DNA from 2 places in the Pseudomonas sp. LB1P83 genome. Region 2 is predicted to be linked to the other one. Evidence: riboswitches for the same ligand, from Rfam matches in the RefSeq annotation. Region 2 holds a riboswitch; the other holds the start of a gene.
What was found. Region 2 has a riboswitch for cobalamin ahead of cobO (cob(I)yrinic acid a,c-diamide adenosyltransferase). Riboswitches for the same ligand answer to the same signal wherever they lie in the genome.
Positions count from the first base shown of each region.

Region 1 (10,531 bases), 950 kb from region 2:
GTTTGGCGAGCATTTCCTGCGCGTCGGCGTACAGCGAGGTGGCGGCTTCACCGACCACTTCATCGGTGAGGATGCGCGGGAACTTGCCGGCCAGGTCCCAGGAGATAAAGAACGGCGTCCAGTCGATGTATTCGGCCAGGACTTTCAGGTCGATGTTGTCCAGCACTTTGGAACCGGTGAAGGTCGGTTTCACCGGCTCGTAGGCACTCCAGTCGAACTGCGGCTTCTTGGCGATGGCGGCCGGGTAGCTCAGGCGTTCGGTGCGGGCGCTGCGATTGGCGGTGCGTTCGCGAACGTCGATGTATTCCAGGCGGGTCTTCTCGACGAACGCCGGTTTCAATTCCTTGGACAGCAACTGCGTCGCCACGCCCACGGCGCGGGAGGCGTCGGTGACGTAGATCACCGCATCGTTGCTGTACTTCGGCTCGATCTTCACCGCCGTGTGCGCCTTGGAGGTGGTCGCGCCACCGATCATCAGCGGCAGATGGAAGTCCTGACGCTGCATCTCACGGGCCACGTGGACCATTTCATCCAGCGAAGGCGTGATCAGGCCGGACAGGCCGATGATGTCGCACTTCTGCTCCTTGGCCACCTGCAGGATTTTCTCTGCAGGCACCATCACGCCGAGGTCGACGATGTCGTAGCCGTTACAGCCGAGCACCACGCCGACGATGTTCTTACCGATGTCGTGCACGTCGCCTTTCACCGTGGCCATCAGGATCTTGCCCTTGGCTTCCGGCTTGTCGCCTTTTTCCAGTTCGATGAACGGGATCAAGTGCGCCACGGCCTGCTTCATCACGCGGGCGGATTTCACCACCTGCGGCAGGAACATTTTGCCGGCACCGAACAAGTCGCCAACGATGTTCATGCCGGACATCAGCGGCCCCTCGATCACTTCGATCGGACGCGTGAAGGACTGACGCGATTCTTCGGTGTCTTCAACAATATGCGTGGTGATGCCCTTGACCAGTGCATGCTCCAAACGCTTGTTGACGGGCCAGCCGCGCCACTCTTCGGTCTCGGCCTCCTTGACGCTGCCGTCGCCCTTGTACTTGTCGGCAATGGCGAGGAGGGCGTCGGTGCCTTCCGGCGTGCGGTTGAGTACCACGTCTTCGACCGCATCACGCAGCTCGGCCGGGATCTGGTCGTAGATCTCCAGCTGGCCGGCGTTGACGATACCCATGGTCAGGCCGTTGCGGATCGCATACAGCAGGAACACCGAGTGAATCGCCTCGCGCACCGGGTTGTTGCCCCGGAACGAGAACGACACGTTGGAAACGCCGCCGGAGGTCAGTGCGTACGGCAGCTCATCGCGGATGTAGGCGCAGGCATTGATGAAGTCCACCGCGTAGTTGTTGTGTTCTTCGATGCCGGTGGCCACGGCGAAGATGTTCGGGTCGAAAATGATGTCTTCCGGCGGGAAGCCGACTTCGTTGACCAGAATGTCGTAGGAGCGTTTGCAGATTTCTTTCTTGCGCGCTTCGGTGTCGGCCTGGCCGGCTTCGTCGAACGCCATAACCACCACGGCGGCGCCGTAGCGCTTGCACAGTTTGGCGTGGTGAATGAACTGCTCGACGCCTTCTTTCATGCTGATCGAGTTGACGATGCCCTTGCCCTGGATGCACTTGAGGCCGGCTTCGATCACTTCCCACTTCGAGGAGTCGATCATGATCGGTACGCGGGAGATGTCCGGTTCGCCGGCAATCAGATTGAGGAAGGTCACCATGGCCTTCTTCGAATCGAGCATCCCTTCGTCCATGTTGATGTCGATCACCTGGGCGCCGGCTTCGACCTGTTGCAGGGCGACTTCCAGGGCTTCGGTGTAGTTGTCTTCACGGATCAGACGGGCGAATTTGGCGGAACCGGTGATGTTGGTGCGCTCGCCGACGTTGACGAACAACGAGCTGCGATCGATGGTGAATGGTTCCAGACCCGAGAGGCGACAGGCCTTCGGGATCTCCGGAATTTCACGCGGCGCGTAGCCGGCCACTGCTTTGGCGATGGCTTCGATGTGGCCCGGCGTGGTGCCGCAGCAGCCGCCGACGATGTTGAGGAAGCCGCTCTGGGCGAATTCTTCGATGACCTTGGCGGTTTCCGACGGCAGTTCGTCGTACTCGCCGAATTCGTTCGGCAGGCCGGCGTTCGGGTGCGCCGAGACGTGGGTGCCGGCCTTGTTCGACAGCTCTTCCAGGTACGGACGCAATTCGCTGGCGCCGAGGGCGCAGTTCAGGCCGACGGAAATCGGTTTGGCGTGGGCCACCGAGTTCCAGAACGCTTCGGTGGTCTGGCCCGACAGGGTACGGCCGGAGGCGTCGGTGATGGTGCCGGAAATCATGATCGGCAGTTCGACGCCCAGTTCTTCGTAAACCCCTTGCACGGCGAAGATCGCGGCTTTGGCGTTCAAGGTGTCGAAGATGGTTTCAATCAGGATCAGGTCGGCGCCGCCTTCGATCAGGCCTTTGGTGGCCTCGGTGTAGTTTTCCACCAGTTCATCGAAGGTCACGTTGCGGTAGCCGGGGTTGTTCACGTCCGGTGACAGCGAGCAGGTGCGGCTGGTCGGACCGAGCACGCCGGCGACGAAGCGCGGCTTGTCCGGGTTCTCGTGGGTTTTCGCATCGGCGACCTTGCGCGCCAGGCGGGCACCTTCTACGTTCAGTTCGTAGGCCAGTTCTTCCATGCCGTAATCGGCCATGGAAATCCGGGTGGCGTTGAAGGTGTTGGTTTCCAGAATGTCGGCGCCGGCATCCAGGTAGGCTTTCTCGATACCGCCAATCACGTCCGGGCGGGTCAGCACCAACAGGTCGTTGTTGCCTTTGACGTCGCTCGGCCAGTCAGCGAAGCGTTTGCCGCGGTAATCCTGCTCTTCGAGCTTGTAGCTCTGGATCATCGTGCCCATACCGCCATCGAGAATCAGGATGCGCTCTTTGAGGGCGTGCTTGAGAGCTTGAAGGCGAACACTGCGATCGGACATTGGGACTACTCGGAAAGACCATGACGAAGGGCCGGGATGATAGCAAACCTGTGCGGTTTTAGAGCATGCGCCGGTTTTTCATGAATATCGCTCATGTTGGTGCAGGTGCCGGACCGGTAGAATCGCGGCGTTTTTCCATGATCGGGACCAGGGACATGTCGTATCGCGTCATCACCAGCATTTTTATGCTGCTTTTAAGCTGGGATGCCGTTGCGCAAGAACCCGCGATTTCCCCTGCCATTTCCTACAGCCGGGACATCCAGCCGATCTTCACCGAAAAGTGCGTGGCCTGCCATGCCTGCTACGACTCCGCCTGTCAGCTCAATCTGGGCAGCGGCGAAGGGGTGGCGCGTGGCGCGACCAAAACCCCGGTCTACGACGGCGAACGCAGCCAGGCCGCCGCGCCGACCCGGCTGTTTTATGACGCCTTCGGAAAACGCGCCTGGCAGCAGAAGGGCTTCTATTCGGTCCTTGACGCCCAAGGCAGCCAAGCGGCGTTGATGGCGCGAATGCTGGAGCTGGGCCACACCACGCCACTAACGCCCAACGCCAAATTGCCGGAAGACATCGTCCTGGGCCTGAACCGGGAAAACATGTGCGCCATGCCGGCGGAGTTCAACGGCTACGCCAGTACCCACCCCAAAGAAGGCATGCCGCTGGCGGTCACCGGCCTGACCGACCAGCAATACCAGACGCTGCAACGCTGGCTTGCCTCCGGTGCGCCCATCGATGAGCAAGGCCTGGTCCCAAGCGCGAAGGAAGCCTTGCAGGTGGTGCAGTGGGAAAATCTGCTCAACGCCCGGGGGGCGCGGCAAAGCCTGGTCGGCCGCTGGTTGTTCGAGCATTGGTTCCTTGCCCATCTCTACTTCAAGGACGGCGAGCCGGGGCATTTCTTCCAGTGGGTACGCTCGCGAACGCCGACCGGGCAGCCTATCGACCTGATCAATACACGTCGTCCGAACGATGATCCAGGCACCCAGGTGTATTACCGCTTGTGGCCGGTACAGGGCGTGATCGTGCACAAGACCCACATCACCTATCCGCTGAGCGCGGCAAAAATGGCGCGGATCAAAAGCCTCTTTTACAGCGGTAACTGGCAGGTCAACGCCTTGCCGGGATATGGGCCGGAGCGCCGGGCCAATCCGTTCACCACGTTCGAAGCGATCCCGGCGCAGGCGCGTTATCAGTTCATGCTCGATAACGCCGAATACTTTGTACGCACCTTCATTCGCGGCCCGGTCTGCCGCGGCCAGATCGCCACCGATGTGATCCGCGATAACTTTTGGGCGCTGTTTCAGGCGCCGGAACACGATCTCTACATCACCGACCCGAACTATCGCGGCCAGGCCACGCCGTTGCTGGCCATGCCGGGGCAAAACGACGACGTCGGCAGCGTCCTCAGCCTGTGGCATGACTACCGAAACAAGCGCAACGAGTACGAAGCGCTGCGCCGGGATAATTACGCCGAGCTGCCGGCGCCGAGCTGGTCGACCCTGTGGGCGGGCAATGACAACGCGCTGCTGAGCATCTTTCGGCATTTCGACAGCGCTTCGGTAAACAAGGGCCTGATCGGCGACGTGCCGCAAACAATGTGGTTGTTTGACTTTCCGCTGCTGGAGCGCACCTATTATCAGTTGGCGGTCAACTTCGACGTGTTCGGTAACGTCTCTCACCAAGCGCAGACGCGGCTGTACTTCGACCTGATCCGCAACGGCGCCGAGCAGAATTTCCTGCGTCTGATGCCGGCCGATTCTCGGGACGATTACCTCGACGATTGGTATCAGAGCGGCGGCCAATTCAAGATGTGGCTGGATTACGAAGCCATCGACAACGACACGCCGACGGCGCTGAGACTGGATGAGAAAGACCCCAAGCGCGACTTTGCGATGCAGTTGCTGTCCCGTTATGGGGAGCTCAACGCCAAGCCCGATCCGATCAATCGTTGCGACGGTGCTTATTGCTCGCGGCCGAACATCGACCCGGACTTGCAGAGCGCCGAGCAAGCCTTGAGTCGCCTGACTTCACGCCCGGCGGCCGGTTTGAGAGTCATCGATCAGCTACCGGAAGCGACCATGCTGCGCATCGAAACCGCTGGCGGCAAACGCGAGGTCTACAGCCTGCTGCGCAACCGGGCTCACAGCAACGTGGCCTTCCTGCTCGGTGAATCGCTGCGCTATCAGCCGGGGCTTGATACGTTGACCATTTTTCCGGGCGTGCTCAGCAGCTACCCGAATTTCATGTTCAGCGTTCCCGCCGACCAGGTCCCGGCATTTGTTGATGCAATGGAAAACGCCAAAGACGCGCACCGCTTCGAGAAAATCGTCGAGCGCTGGGGTATTCGCCGCAGCCATCCGCAGTTCTGGTTTTACTTCCATGACCTGAGTCGCTACCTCCACGAAACCGAGCCAGTGGAAGAGGGCGTGCTGGACATGAACCGGTACGAGAATCTTTGATCGACTTTTGAACGCTGCACGGTGTCGGATTCTATAGGCACCGCCGCCCCCCTGGTAGGAGCGAAGCTTGCTCGCGAAGAGGCCGGTTCATTCAGCATCATTGTTGGCAGGTCGATCGCCTTCGCGAGCAAGCTTCGCTCCTACAGGAATTTGCGGTGGTATGCATTTATAGGTCGGGAGGGCGGTCAATGTTGATTTCTGTACAAGCCCTGCGCGCCGCCGCGGCCTGGGCGGTGGTCACGTGCTGGTGCTGTCTGCCGGTGGATTTGTCGCACAGCGTTATGGCGTGAATCCCTACGTGATGTTCGCCGTTTGCGCGGCGACTATCGGTCTGGCGTCCTGGGCAAGTTACGAATTTGTAGAAAAACGCAGCTAGCAGTGGCTTAAAGCCCGGATTGACGGCGAAACGGTTCTTCAGTCCGCAGCGGCTCTTTCCCGACAAAAATACTAGGACTTTGTACGGCGCGATGATTGGCGTAAACTGCGCCCAAGCCTGCGAGGAGTTTCCATGACCGCTATTACCATCACCGACGCCGCACACGATTATCTGGCTGATCTGCTCTCCAAGCAGAACACCCCGGGTATCGGCATCCGCGTCTTTATCACCCAGCCTGGCACCCAGTACGCCGAAACCTGCATTGCTTACTGCAAGCCGGGCGAAGAGAAACCTGAAGACACGGCGCTGGGGCTCAAAAGCTTCACCGCTTACATCGATTCGTTCAGCGAAGCCTTCCTGGACGACGCGGTAGTCGACTACGCCACCGACCGCATGGGCGGCCAGCTGACGATCAAGGCACCAAACGCCAAAGTCCCGATGGTCAACGCCGACAGCCCGGTCAACGAGCGCATCAACTACTACCTGCAAACCGAAATCAACCCGGGGCTGGCCAGCCACGGCGGTCAGGTCAGCCTGATCGATGTGGTCGAGGACGGCATCGCCGTGTTGAAGTTCGGCGGCGGTTGCCAGGGCTGCGGCCAGGCAGACGTCACCCTTCGCGAAGGTATCGAGCGCACCTTGCTCGAGCGCATTCCCGAGCTCAAGGGTGTTCGCGATGTGACCGATCACACGCAGAAAGAAAACGCCTACTACTGAGTAAGGTGTTCGCTGCGAAATGAAAAAACGGCACTGTGGCGAGGGAGCTTGCTCCCGCTCGATTGCGAAGCAATCGCAATGCAGCTAATGCATTTTCCCGTGATGAATGCGTTGGCTGATGTTGGGACCGCTTCGCGGTCCAGCGGGAGCAAGCTCCCTCGCCACAGGTGCTTTATGGGCGATACAAATGCGCATGCCCTGCGCGATACAGCGATGACTCGCTGAACTGATCACTTCCCAACACCCGACCCACCAGAATCAACGCCGTGCGCCGAAAGCCCTTCGCCGCCACCTTTTCGGCAATGTCTGCAATCGTCCCCACCACCCAATCCTGATCCGGCCAGGTCGCCCGGTGAATCACCGCGATCGGGCAGTCCGCGCCGTAATGTGGCAGCAGCTCAGCAAGGATTTTTTCTAAGTGATTCACGCCCAAATGAATCGCCATGGTCGCCCCATGCTGAGCCAGACTCCCCAGCTCTTCTCCGGCCGGCATCGCAGTCTTGTCGGCGTAGCGAGTCAGAATCACGCTCTGTGAAACGTCTGGCAACGTCAGTTCAGCCCCCAGCAGCGCCGCACACGCGGCGGTCGCCGTGACCCCGGGAATGATTTCAAACGCAATCCCGAGTTCGCGCAGATAACGAATCTGCTCACCAATCGCCCCGTAAAGACTCGGATCACCCGAATGCACCCGCGCCACATCCTGGCCGTTGGCATGGGCGGTTTTGATCAGTTCGATGATCTGTTCCAGATGCAATTCCGCGCTGTTGACCACCTGTTCGGCACAATGGCCTTCCAGCACGGCGGCGGGCACTAAAGAGCCGGCATAGATGATCACCGGACAACTGCGAATCAGCCGTTGGCCTTTGACGGTGATCAGTTCCGGGTCGCCGGGACCTGCGCCAATGAAGTAGACGGTCATCGTCCGTTCCTTTGAAAAAAGAGTCTGTCAGAAAAAGGGCGCGGGCAAGGCTTCAGATGAAGATTGCTCATGATCGAAGGCGGGGATTATCGCGGATCTTACGCAACGCAGGCCAATGCCAGGGTGGCCTGGGCGTATTTTTGTCGGCAAATCAGCAGTTTCGCCGGTGCCTGGGCCAGATGTTCGGCCAAGGCCAGGGCTGCACTTTCCGCCACGCCATAGCAGCCGGTGCGTTCGAACGCGATGTCCGAGTGATGGCTGAGCTGCGCTTTGTAACCTTGCAGTTGCTCACTGCTGAAATACGTCACTTCTAGCCCAAGTTGTTCGGCGAGTTCGACCAGGCCCGGTTCATCACGCTTCAAGTCGATACTGGCCAGGGCCTTGATCTGGTGAAGTTCGATTTTATGCGCCTGTAATGCCTGATCGAGCAACGCCCGCAGCGTGCTGGCGGGGCAGCCGCGCTGGCAGCCCAGGCCGACCACTAAAGTCGGCGCTGTGCCGGTATCTGTCATGCGTGGTATTGGCCGTCGTTTTTGCGGCGGAACAACCACGCGCTGATCAGGCCCAGGGCCAGCCAGAATGCGACGTTGGTCAGCTGCGAAGCGATTTTGAACTGCGCTTCCAGAGCTTCCGGGGCCAGCATCGAGTGCACTTCCGGTTGTGGCGCGCCGATCACGTGCGGAACGGCCAGAATGGCCACGCCCAGAATCTTCATCAGCCAGTGGCGGCTGAACACAATCAGCGCGATGCCGACAGCCGTGGAAGCGGCCGTGCCGATCCACCAGAGTTGCCGTTGGGCCAGATCGGCCGCGGCAGTGCCCGGCAGTTCAGGCGGCAGGCCGAGGGTCGGCGCCAGCACGAAGGTCGCGTAACCGGCCAGGCCCCAGAGCAAGCCCTGCGAGGTTTTGGTCGGTGCACGCAAGGTGTAGAGACCGGCGAGCATCAGGGCGAAGCCGACGGCTACCACCAGGTTGCCGCCCGTGGTCGACAAAACGCGCTGCCAGCCGTCTTCCGGTTCCCAGGCTTCGGCATCGTGAGTGTGAGCGGCGACACCCGCGGCGTGTTCGTGAACTTCAACCGCGGCAGGCTCGGATTTTTCGTAGGTTTCGGCCTGCAGAATCAGCGGCGCGACCCAGAAGCTCTGCAGCAGGGTCAGCAACAGGGCGGCCAGCAGCCCAGTGAAACCTGCGGTTTGCGCAATACGCTTGATCATGTCAGCAGATCTCAATGGCACGGGAAGGCGGAGCTGTGACGGGTATCGTGCGCGGCGTTGTGGACCGCTTCGATGTGCGAGAAACCGGCGAAATACACAAGGCACGCGCCAAGGATCGATGCGCAAACGGCAGCGGTCAGGCGTTGAGTCAGGGTCGTGGTGGTGCTGGCCGTTGTGTGGCTAGTGCTGCTGATGATCGACATGGCGCTTCCCTCTGGTCTGTCAGCGGGTGAATAGAGCGCATGGAAGACCCCTGCGAGTCGGGCACGCAGAGGTTCAAACAGCGCCCACCCACCGCGGGTTTGTTATTCAGTGATCGTAAAGGTCACTTTGTGTTGCGGGCCGGTCTCCGGGCTCACGAGGGGCCAAGGCTTGCGCCTGAACCTGCAAGCATCACCTTCCCATGCCGAACTGCTGGCACAGTGGATTTGACGCTTCGCTCGCTTACCGTTGCGGGGGCAGCACCGGACTGACATGGCTTTGAGTAAAGCACATGATTCACCGGTTTCCCGTTTCACCCTGTGAAGGGCACCCGTAACAAGGCGTGTAGGAGAGCATGGGCGGGGCGCGGGAGTCAATTGGCATGGGTTCTCAATGCCAGATCCCGGACCGAGGTGACGCCTTCGCGGGCAAGCCTCGCTCCTACAAGGGCGTCGCGGTCCTGTAGGAGCGAGGCTTGCCCGCGAAGAGGCCCTCACAGTCACCACTGAACCAAGCTGAACATTGACCCGCCCCGACGCGATGCGTAGCCTTGCGCTTTCGAGGTTCTTCGGCATTTGCCGAAGCTAAGAAGGGAACGCGGTCGATGCCGCGGCTGCCCCCGCAACTGTGAACGGTGATGTTCGCTGCCACGCCACTGCAAGCCCTGTCCAACGGGTTCGCGGGAAGGCGCAGCGAATGCCAGGCCAACCGCCCGGCACACCGTCAGCCAGGAGACCTGCCTCGACACAGATTCTCACTACAACCGGGCGGGGTGATCCGGTGGCGAACTCTTCCGCGCGCGCCCGTCGCTGCGATTGTCGTCCCGTATGCCCGCCACCTTGCCAAAGGGCATCCGATGAAAACACTGGCCAAACTCCCCGTCACCATCGTTACCGGCTTCCTCGGCTCGGGCAAAACCACCTTGCTGCGGCACATGCTCGACAACGCCCAGGGCCGCCGCATCGCGGTGATCGTCAACGAGTTTGGCGAGCTGGGCATCGACGGTGAAATCCTCAAACAGTGCTCCATCGGTTGCACTGAAGAAGAAGCCAACGGTCGCGTCTACGAATTGGCCAACGGCTGCCTGTGCTGCACCGTCCAGGAAGAATTCTTCCCGGTGATGCGCGAACTCGTCGCCCGTCGCGGTGACCTCGACCACATCCTCATCGAAACCTCCGGCCTGGCCTTGCCAAAGCCCTTGGTTCAAGCCTTCCAGTGGCCGGAAATCCGCAGCGCCTGCACCGTTGACGCGGTCATCACCGTGGTCGATAGCCCAGCGGTCGCCGCCGGCACCTTCGCCGCGTTCCCGGACCAGGTCGATGCCCAACGCAAACTCGACCCGAACCTGGATCACGAATCGCCGCTGCACGAGCTGTTCGCCGACCAACTGGCCAGCGCCGACCTGGTGATCCTCAACAAGGCCGACTTGATCAGCCCTGAAGACCTGGCCCGTGTGCGCCTGGAAGTCGCCGAAGAACTGCCGCCAGCGGTAAAAGTCATCGAAGCCAGCAGCGGGCGCGTGCCACTGGACGTGCTGATCGGCCTCGGTGCCGGTTCCGAAGAACACATCGACAGTCGTCACAGCCATCACGATCACCACCACGAAGGTGAAGACGATCACGATCACGACGCCTTCGATTCGATCTCCATCGAACTGCCGCAAGCCGACGAAAGCCTGCTG
Region 1 covers NZ_CM142709.1:2,493,699-2,504,229, forward strand. Annotated here, with positions in the region: gene metH (methionine synthase) at 1-2,971, opposite strand, end outside; gene ACYZTY_RS11660 (fatty acid cis/trans isomerase) at 3,127-5,424, shown strand; partial or broken gene ACYZTY_RS11665 (acyltransferase family protein) at 5,663-5,875, shown strand; gene nfuA (Fe-S biogenesis protein NfuA) at 5,933-6,517, shown strand; gene cobM (precorrin-4 C(11)-methyltransferase) at 6,690-7,436, opposite strand; gene ACYZTY_RS11680 (cobalamin biosynthesis protein) at 7,535-7,948, opposite strand; gene ACYZTY_RS11685 (CbtA family protein) at 7,945-8,649, opposite strand; gene ACYZTY_RS11690 (CbtB domain-containing protein) at 8,661-8,852, opposite strand; cobalamin riboswitch at 8,973-9,200, opposite strand; cobalamin riboswitch at 9,395-9,608, shown strand; gene cobW (cobalamin biosynthesis protein CobW) at 9,707-10,531, shown strand, end outside.
Region 1: linked by a shared signal. The riboswitch ahead of ACYZTY_RS11690 (CbtB domain-containing protein) and the one ahead of cobO (cob(I)yrinic acid a,c-diamide adenosyltransferase) in region 2 are both predicted to bind cobalamin.

Region 2 (10,531 bases):
TTTCCAGCGCTGGCCCGGTGGTCACCCCGGCATGAATTTCGTAGCCGCTGACCTCGGCATCTTCCAGCGCCAGACGACCGTGCACATTGCGCAATTGCTTCTCTTCTTCGAGCTGCGTTTCGAACGCCAGCAAGCCCAGACCGGCACTGGAACCCGGCTCGCCTTCGAGGCCCAGCGGGTCATGCACCTGCTCACCGAGCATTTGCAGACCGCCGCAAATCCCCAGCACTTTTCCACCGTAGCGCAGATGACGACTGATCGCCGTGTCCCAGCCATTGGCGCGCAAATACCCGAGGTCGCTGCGCACGCTTTTTGAGCCGGGGAGAATGATCAGGTCGGCCGGCGGGATCGCCTGGCCAGGGCCGATGAATTGCAGGTCCACTTGTGGATGCAGGCGCAGCGGATCGAAATCGGTGTGGTTGCTGATGCGCGGCAGTACCGGCACCACCACTTTCAGCACGCGCTCAGCCTTGTCGGTCTGGCGCTGATCGATGCCGTCCTCGGCTTCCAGGTGCAGATCCATCACATACGGCAGAACGCCGATCACCGGTTTGCCGGTGCGCGCTTCCAGCCAGTCCAGCCCCGGTTGCAGCAAGGCGATGTCGCCGCGAAAACGGTTGATGATGAAGCCTTTGACCCGCGCCTGTTCGGTCGGCGACAGCAGTTCCAGCGTGCCCACCAGATGCGCGAATACACCGCCGCGGTTGATGTCGGCGATCAACACCACCGGGCAATCCACCGCTTCGGCAAACCCCATGTTGGCGATATCGCCGGCACGCAGATTGATCTCGGCCGGCGAACCCGCGCCTTCGACCATCACCACCGGATACGCCACGCTCAATCGTTCATGGGAGGCCAGCACCGCTTGCATGGCGATGGCTTTGTAGTCGTGATAGGCCACCGCGTTCATCGTCGTGACCGCGCGACCATGAATGATCACTTGGGCACCGGTATCGCTGTTGGGTTTGAGCAGCACCGGGTTCATGTCGGTGTGCGGCTCAAGGTTGGCCGCCTGGGCCTGAACCGCCTGGGCGCGGCCGATCTCGCCACCGTCGGCGGTCACGGCACTGTTAAGCGCCATGTTCTGCGGTTTGAACGGCACGACGCGCACGCCCTGACGCGTGACCCAGCGACACAACGCCGTCACCAGCGTGCTTTTACCGGCATCGGACGTGGTGCCCTGCACCATTAGCGTGGTCATTGGGATTCCTTGGCGAAGGCCTGAAGTGCTTGTTCAAGACGCAGCCAGTCCGCCTCATCCGCAGGCAAGCCGAAACGCACACTGCTGTTGTGGGCGAACAACCGCAGCAAGATGCCACGTTGTGCCATGAACTCGTGAAGCGCTTCGGCATGCTCGGTGATCAGCCATTGAAACAACGCGCAGCCACCCTGCGGCTGGAAACCATACTGCCCGAGCAAAAGCGCGAGGCGTTCGCTGGCCTCTTCGCTGCGCACTCGTTGCCTTGCGTGGCCTTCGGTGTCCAGCAAACAGGCTTGGCCCAACACCCGTGTCGGCCCGCTGACCGCCCAGGGCCCGACCTGCTCGGCAAGCAATTTGAGCAGTTTGCGCTCAGCCAGCACAAAGCCCAGCCGCACACCGGCCAGGCCAAAAAACTTGCCGAAGGAACGCAACACGATCAAGCCGACCTGATGGGCAAATGGCGCCACGCTCAACTGCGGCGTGTTGTCTATGAACGCTTCGTCCACCACCAGCCAGCCACCGCGCGAGGCCAACCGGGCATGCCAGTCGAGCAGACGACTCGGGGTCAGGCTCAGTCCCGTCGGGTTGTTCGGGTTGACCACCACCAGCACGTCGAGGCTGTCGATGTAGAAGTCGACTTCCTGCTCCAGCACCTCTCGCACGATGTAGCCATTGCGCCGCCATGCCTCAGCATGTTCGGCGTAACACGGCGACAGCACGCCGACCTTGCCGGCACGACGTAAACGCGGCAGCAACTGGATGGCCATTTGCGAACCGGCGACCGGCAGCACCTGGGCAGCGCCGTAATAGTCGCAAGCTGCCTGCTCCAGACCGTCATCGGTTTCCGGCAAACGCGCCCAGGCCCGCAGCGGAATGTCCGGGATCGGGAATGGCCACGGCGCGAGGCCGCTGGACAGGTCCAGCCAATCGGCTTCGGCAATGCCGTATTCGAGCGCCGCCTTGCGCAAGCGGCCACCGTGCTCAAGCATAGAATTCAGCTCCCACGCAGAGAATCAGCAGCCATAACCATACCCCGCGCTGGACCAATTGCCAGCCACGGTCGATGGAGTCGGCATCCGCCGGCACACCTTCGCCCAGTTGTGGACGCTGATGCAGTTCACCGTGATAGATCGCCGCCCCGCCCAACTCAACGCCGAGCGCACCGGCACCGGCCGCCATCACCGGCCCGGCGTTCGGGCTGTCCCAGGTCGGGCCCTGGGTGCGCCAGCATTTCAACGCCAGTCGGGTTTTGCCCAGCAGCGCGTAGGTCAATGCCACCAGGCGCGCAGGAATGTAGTTGAGGACGTCGTCGATCTTCGCCGCTGCCCAACCGAAACGTTCGAAGCGTTCGTTGCGATAACCCCACATCGCGTCCAGGGTGTTGCTCAAACGGTAGAGCACCACGCCAGGCGCGCCGGCCACGGCAAACCAGAACAACGCAGCGAATACCGCATCGCTGCCGTTTTCCAGGACTGATTCAGTGGCGGCGCGAGCGACTTCGGTTTTATCCAGTTCACTGGTCTGACGGCTGACCAGATAGCCGACACGGATGCGCGCCTCATCCAGATCATCGCTGCGCAGGGCCTTGGCCACCGGTTCGACGTGTTCGCCGAGGCTGCGCATGCCGAGGGCGCAATAGAGCGCGAGAATCTCGACGATCCAGCCGACATAAGGCGCCCAGGAAAACGCCGTGGCCAGCAAGGTCAGCGGCACGACTGCAATCACCCAGGCGGTGACGCCGTGACTGCGCCAGCCACGCCCCTCACCATTGAAACGTTGCTCGATGCGGTCGGCAAAACGGCCGAACGCCACCAGCGGATGCCAGCGTTTGGGTTCACCCAGCAGCGCGTCCAGCGCCACCGCGGCGACACTCAATAACGCCACACTCATTGACTCACCCCCCAATAATTTTCATACAGCAACTCACTGAGCGGACGCGCCTGCGCCCACCCTTCGAGTACCAGCATCGGCGCCGGATAGAATTCCTTGACCGGGCCGAGGCAAAGAACCGCCAATGGCTTGGCCCCGGGCGGCAAACCCAGCAGATCCGCCAACGCTTGCGGCTCGAACAGCGACACCCAGCCCATGCCCAGACCTTCGGCGCGGGAGGCCAGCCAAAGGTTCTGGATCGCGCAGGACAACGACGCCATGTCCATTTCCGGCAAAGTGCGACGCCCGAAGATGTGGCGCTCGCGATCGTCCATCAGCGCGGCGACCAGCACCTCGGCGCAATCGTTGATGCCTTCGACCTTGAGCTTCATGAATTCGTCGGTGCGCTCGCCGAGGGCTTCGGCGGTGCGGATGCGTTCTTCTTCCACCAACTGCTGGATCTTGCCGCGCAGTGTGCGGTCGCTGATGCGGATGAAACGCCAGGGTTGCATCAGGCCCACGCTGGGGGCCTGATGGGCGGCTTCGAGCAGGCGCCGTAATAACTCGGGCTCGACGGTGCCGCCGCTGAAGTGGCGCATGTCGCGGCGTTCGCCGATGGCTCGATAAACTGCGTCGCGTTCGGCCTGGCTGAATGCGTTGTCAGTCATGGCCTCTTAGCGAGCAGGCTCGCTCCCACATCAGATGGAGTTCTGCCTGACGAAACGCGGTCCCCTGTAGGAGTGAGCCTGCTCGCGATGGCTGTCTCACGGTCAGGCACAAACAATGCGGCAACCGCCGATGGATTGGACGGAAAATAAAAGTGCACATAAGAAGCCGTCATCCGCCCCTCACGATAAACCGCCTCCGCCCCACGCCCGCCATTCGGGCTCAACCCACGAGCAATCGGCTCAAGCTCGGTGCTGGTCAGCGAGTGGTGATAGGTGTGCCCGCGCAACGAACCTTCCGGCAACTCAACCGCTTGCAACGCCAGCGCAGCCAGGCGTTTCTGCATCACCGCATCACCGGCCAGCAAACCCACCAGTTCAGCGCGAGTGCCTTCGACGTCGGTCAACGAATCAAGCAGGTACAACATCCCACCACACTCGGCCAACAACGGTTTGCCGGCGGCATGATGGGCGCGGATCGCATTCAGCATCGAGGTGTTCTGTGACAGCGCCACATGGTGCAATTCCGGATAACCGCCTGGTAGATAAAGGCTGTCAGCCTCTGGTAAATCAGCATCGCGGATCGGCGAGAAAAACAGCAATTCGGCGCCCATCGCCCGCAGCAGATCCAGGCTCGCACCGTAGGTGAAGGCAAACGCTTCATCACGGGCCACGGCGATTCGCACACCGGCCAGCAAAGGCTCAGCGACAATCATTTCAGGCGCGGCGAATTCCACGGCGGGCGGCAGCGCCACATCGCAACTGCTGGCCAGCGATTCGGCCGCCGCATCGAGGCGCAGGTCGAGATCGTTCAACTCGCTGGCCTGGACCAGACCGAGATGACGACTCGGCAGTTCAATCCCGGTCTCGCGCGACAACGCGCCGTACCAGCGCAAACCTTCGGTCAGGCTGCCTTCGAGCAATTGCGCATGACGCAACGTGCCAACACGATTGGCCAACACACCGGCAAACGGCAAGTCCGGCTGATACTTCGCCAACCCCAGCGCCAGCGCACCGAACGTCTGCGCCATGGCCGTGCCGTCGATCACACCGAGCACCGGCACACCGAAGTGCCGCGCCAGGTCAGCGCTGGACGGCGTGCCGTCGAACAGCCCCATGACGCCTTCGATCAGGATCAGGTCGGCTTCACCGGCGGCTTCCCACAACAGTCGGCGACTTTCCTGCTCGCCGACCATCCACATGTCCAGTTGATACACCGGCGCACCGCTGGCGCGCTCGAGAATCATCGGGTCGAGAAAGTCCGGGCCGCACTTGAACACGCGAACCTTGCGCCCCTGATTGCGATGCAAACGGGCCAGCGCGGCGGTGACGGTGGTCTTGCCCTGACCGGAGGCCGGCGCGGCAATCAGCACCGCCGGGCAATGACGTGGTTGCTTCACAGCTCGACGCCTTTTTGCGCTTTGATCCCGGCCTGGAACGCGTGCTTGATCACACCCATTTCGGTGACCGTGTCGGCCAGCTCGATCATCTCCGGCTTGGCGCCGCGACCGGTGACCACCACGTGTTGCATTGGCGGACGCGCCTGCAGATCAGTGAGTATTTGATCGAGGTCGAGGTAACCGTGCTTGAGGGCGATGTTCAGCTCATCCAGCACCACCAGGCCGATCGATGGATCGCGCAGCAGTTCGCGGGACACTTCCCAAGCAGCTTCGGCAGCGGCGATGTCACGCTGGCGGTCCTGGGTTTCCCAGGTGAAGCCCTCGCCCATCACATGAAAACGCACCTGCTCCGGGAAGCGGCGGAAGAACAATTCTTCGCCAGTGCTGTTGCGCCCCTTGATGAACTGCACCACACCACACTGCATGCCGTGGCCCATGGACCGCGCAAGCATGCCGAACGCCGAACTGCTCTTGCCTTTGCCGTTGCCGGTCAGCACCAGCAGCAGGCCGCACTCATTCGGCGAGTTGGCAATGCGTTCGTCGATCACGGCTTTTTTGCGCTGCATGCGCGCCAGATGGCGTTCGTCACGATCAGGGGAATCAGTCATGGGGGAGCTCTCCGTTGAGGCTGGATAACGGCGGGCAGGCACAAGAATAGACGGCAAGAAGCCTGGCATCGCCCACCGTGATGCCGTTGGATGAATCAGGCCGGTCTCCGGGCTCACGAGCGGCTTGCGCCCGACTGCGCGCCTTCCCATGTCGTCGACACAGTGGCTCAAGGCGCAGTCTTCACTCATTTACCGTTGCGGGGGCAGCGCCGGGATCATGACACTTCGTCGCTTGAAGGTAGTCACTCACCGGCTTCCCTGTTTCACTCTGTCGGCCACCGCCACAGAGCACCTGAAACAAGCCGCGAAGGTTAGAGGGTTGGGGGTGGAGCGTCAATTGAAGACAAAGCGCGGGCGAGCGATATACTGCCGCCGATTAATTTTCTGACACCCGACTTGCACCACACTGTCAGCAGTGATATCAACGCGCCATAACCCAACATCACAATTACAAGGGTAAGCAACATGCAAGGCATGATCATCAGCAATCCGAAGCTGGAATTCCTGCGGCCGGTGCTGGAACGCTGGTTTGACTGTATCGACCGCTACAACGTCGTGCGCGGCGATAACGATACCCCTTACTGGTACGACGAAAAAGCCAATCTCGGCCTGCTCTCCGCCGCGGCCTGGATGGCGGAAATGGTCACGCTGCAACAAGCGCCGACGCGCAAGCAGAGCGAAGAAGGTGAACGCAACGGTCGCGCCGACCTGCTTATCGCCACTCCTGAAGCCACCGCCGAACAACGCGCCTACCTTCAAGCCACTCAACGCTGGCCGCGGGTCAATAGCCTGAACCTGACTCAGGCACTGCAGGAGATCACCAGCGAGGCCAAGCGGATCAGCTATGCCAGCGACCTGAAAATCGGTTGCCTGTTCGTTGCGCCGCAAAAAGCTCAGCAGAGTGCTACACCGGAAGAACTCCAGGACATGCTCGACGACCTGCAAAAGGAACCCAGCTGCGCCGTAGCCTGGTATTTCCCGTACGCCTACCGCAAGCTGCGCAATGAAGCCGGCAACTACCATCCCGGCATCGCTGTCCTGCTCAAGGAAGCCCGCGGCTGACGGGTTGAACCATCGAACGTCTACTCTTCTCTATGATTACGTCAATGCATTCATAGGGAAGATCAGTAATGCGCAAACCCCAGCTCGTTTTCATCATCGCGCTCGCCGGAGGGCTCGCCGCCTGTGGTGAAACCTCCAGCCTGCAAGTCTCGGACGGCACAGGCCCGTCGCCCAAGCTGCCAGAACCGAATAAAACCCTGATCCCGACGGTGAACATCGCCCCGGCGATCGGCTGGCCTGAAGGTAAGAAACCCGTCGCCGCGGCAGGGACTCAAGTGGCGGCGTTTGCCGAAGGCCTCGATCATCCGCGCTGGCTCTATGTGCTGCCCAACGGCGACGTGCTGGTGGCGGAAACCAACGCACCACCCAAACCCGATGACGGCAAAGGTATTCGCGGCTGGGTCATGAAGAAAGTCATGGGCCGTGCCGGCGCTGGCGTCCCCAGCCCAAACCGCATCACGCTGCTGCGCGACAAGGATCACGACGGCGTCGCCGAAACCCGCACGGTGTTCCTGGAAAATCTCAACTCGCCGTTCGGCATGACCCTGGTCGGCAATGACCTGTACGTCGCCGACACCGACCGTTTGCTGCGCTTTCACTATGAAAACGGCGACACGGCGATCAAGTCGCCGCCGATCAAGGTGGTCGATCTGCCGGGTGGCACGCTGAATCACCACTGGACCAAAAACGTCATCGCCAGCAAGGACGGCAGCAAGCTGTACGTCACGGTAGGCTCCAACAGTAACGTCGGCGAAAACGGTCTGGATCAGGAAGAAGGTCGTGCGGCGATCTGGGAAGTGGATCGCGCCACCGGCAATCACCGGATCTTCGCCTCGGGCATTCGCAATCCAAACGGCCTGGCCTGGGAACCTCAGACCGGCGCCCTGTGGACGGCGGTCAATGAGCGGGACGAAATAGGCAGCGATCTGGTGCCGGACTACATCACTTCAGTGAAGGATGGCGGGTTTTACGGCTGGCCCTTCAGCTACTACGGCCAGCACGTCGACATTCGCGTCGAGCCGCAAAACCCCGACCTGGTGGCCAAGGCCATTGCGCCGGACTACGCAGTCGGCCCGCATACCGCGTCGCTGGGCCTGTCGTTTGCCGAGGGCACCACGCTTCCAGCGCAGTTCAAGGAAGGTGCCTTCATCGGCCAGCACGGCTCGTGGAACCGCAAGCCGCACAGTGGTTACAAAGTGATTTTCGTCCCGTTCGCGGGCGGCAAGCCGACCGGGCAACCGATTGATGTGCTCACGGGTTTCCTCAATGAGGATGAGAAAGCCATGGGCCGGCCGGTGGGCGTGGTGATTGATCAGCAGGGAGATTTGCTGGTTGCCGATGATGTGGGGAACAAGGTGTGGCGGGTGTCGACCGCGAAGTAGCTGCACCCGCCCTTGTAGGAGCGAGGCTTGCCCGCGAAGGCGTCGGCACATCCAACAGTGATGTTGCCTGACCTACAGCCTTCGCGGGCAAGCCTCGCTCCTACCAGGATCAGCGTTTGCGGCACAGAGTTAAACCATCTCCTAACGGCAACAACGACAGATCCACACGCGAGTCATCCTTCAAGGCGCGATTGAGCGCCTGGATGGCTCGGGTGTCTGCACTTTCGGGATTGTGCTCAAGCACTCGCCCGCTCCACAGCGTGTTGTCGAACACCGCCAGTCCGCCGACGCGCAGCAGGCGCAGTGCGTGTTCCAGATAGCCGGGGTAATTGGCTTTGTCGGCATCAATGAAGATCAGATCGAACTGCCCAGGCTGATCCAGCGTGGCGAGGGTTACCAGCGCAGGCGCCAGACGCAGATCAATTCGCTCGGCAAGCCCTGCTTCCTGCCAGTAACGGCGTGCGATCGCGTTGTAGTCACCGGGGATATCACAGCAGATCAGCGAACCGTCCTGCGGCAACGCAGCAGCCATGCACAAGGCGCTGTAACCAGTGAACGTGCCGACTTCCAGCAAGCGTTTTGCGCCGATGAGTTTGACCAATAACGCGAGGAACTGCCCCTGCTCCGGCGCCACCTGCCAGCGAGCCATGGGCAGCGCCTGGGTTTCTTCGCGCAAGCGCTTGAGCAGCGGCGTTTCCCTCAGGGAAACGTCGAGCAGGTATTGATACAGGGAATCGTCGAGATTAAGAGTGCGGGCGGTCATGACGACCTCTGCGAACTAGGGATTACGCGCCAGGTGCTCTGGCTGCAGAACACGCTTGGCGCTCAGATAAGCCTTCTGCCAGTAAGCCTTCGACAAGCTGTCGAGCTTCACCGTGCCCCCAGTGGCTGGCGCATGGACGAAGCGGCCTTCACCGACGTAGATACCGGCATGGCTGACCTGGGAGCCGCCATTGGTGGCGAAGAAGATCAAGTCACCGGTTTGCAGGCCTTCCTTGCCGACGCTGGCCGCTTGCATGCTGATCATTTCGCGGGTGGTACGCGGCAGGGAAATACCGGTGACATCACGGTAGACGTAACCGATCAGGCCGCTGCAATCAAAGCCCGAATCCGGCGTGTTACCACCCCAACGATACGGCGTGCCCACCAGGCCAAGCGCGCGGAACAGCACGTCTTCTGCCTCGGGGGAAAAGGGTTGCGGGTTACCGAAAACAATGGGGGCGCGAACCACCGTCGCAGGAGGCGGTGTGCGACTGGCGCAAGCGCTGAGCAGGGCTGCGAAGAGCATGATGGTGAGGCGGGCCGACATCGTCATTAGCAGAACATCCTGATCTGGCTGCGGCTTTTTCTGCCGGGAAGACAGAAAAGAAAACCGCCTGCGCAGGACGCAGGCGGTTTGCCATCAATAATAGATCTGGATTCTAGCGGCTATCGGCCAAACTTCAAGTAAGACTTTAAGTTCGCCTTACAAACTGTCCGCCTACTTCCTTGCGAAGAGGCTTTTTGTCGCCACTGACGTGGCGACAAGCTGAAGTTTTACTTGCGGGCGGTGACCACGGTCGGGGCCATAGCGAGTGCGCGCTTGGCTTCGATGAAGGTCTTGCTCCAGTAGCTGTCGCCCAGGCTATCGACCCGGACACCACCGCTTTTGCGGCTGCTGGAGTGGATGAACTGGTTGTCACCCAGGTAGATCCCGGCATGACTGACACGACCGCGACGACCATTGGTGGCGAAGAACAGCAGGTCACCCGGCTTCAGCGCGCTGCGAGAAACAAGTGGCGCGTCAACGTTGATCATTTCACGGGTGGAGCGCGGCAGGTTCATGCCGGCTTCTTCACGAAACAGATAACCGATGAAACCGCTGCAATCGAAACCGGCCTCGGAGGTGCCGCCGAAACGGTAACGGGTACCGATCAGGGACATGCCACGCTCGAGGATGCTGTCGGCCAGAACCGGAAGCTGGTAAGACTTGCCATCGGCGAAGTTTGCCAGTTCTTTATCGGTGGCCAAGCCGTCCTGGTAAAGATCTTCCTGGAAAAGAACGGAAGTAGACTGGGCGGTAACTGAATTCTTGACCTGCTGTTGTTGCTCTTGCTGGGTCACTGGAGAGTGAGCAGCGCAACCGAACAACAGGGTAACGAGTGCGAGAGGCACGAGGGGTGCGAAGCGCTTTAGCATGGGCACGACCGTGGCTGATAGTTGTAAAGAAGCCGAGACTATGCCCGCTATCATCCTCATTTGCAAATTCAATCGAACTTAATGTGACTTCCTGGTTTCGCGTTTACATCTAAGCGCTTAAGCCCATTTTAGACGCCTGCGCAGCCTACAACTTGTAGGAAAGCGG
Region 2 covers NZ_CM142709.1:1,546,583-1,557,113, reverse strand. Annotated here, with positions in the region: gene ACYZTY_RS07105 (cobyric acid synthase) at 1-1,201, opposite strand, end outside; gene cobD (threonine-phosphate decarboxylase CobD) at 1,198-2,190, opposite strand; gene cbiB (adenosylcobinamide-phosphate synthase CbiB) at 2,183-3,091, opposite strand; gene bluB (5,6-dimethylbenzimidazole synthase) at 3,088-3,738, opposite strand; gene ACYZTY_RS07085 (cobyrinate a,c-diamide synthase) at 3,735-5,135, opposite strand; gene cobO (cob(I)yrinic acid a,c-diamide adenosyltransferase) at 5,132-5,743, opposite strand; cobalamin riboswitch at 5,825-6,054, opposite strand; gene ACYZTY_RS07075 (hypothetical protein) at 6,209-6,805, shown strand; gene ACYZTY_RS07070 (PQQ-dependent sugar dehydrogenase) at 6,874-8,187, shown strand; gene ACYZTY_RS07065 (O-methyltransferase) at 8,297-8,950, opposite strand; gene ACYZTY_RS07060 (C40 family peptidase) at 8,966-9,502, opposite strand; gene ACYZTY_RS07055 (C40 family peptidase) at 9,724-10,365, opposite strand.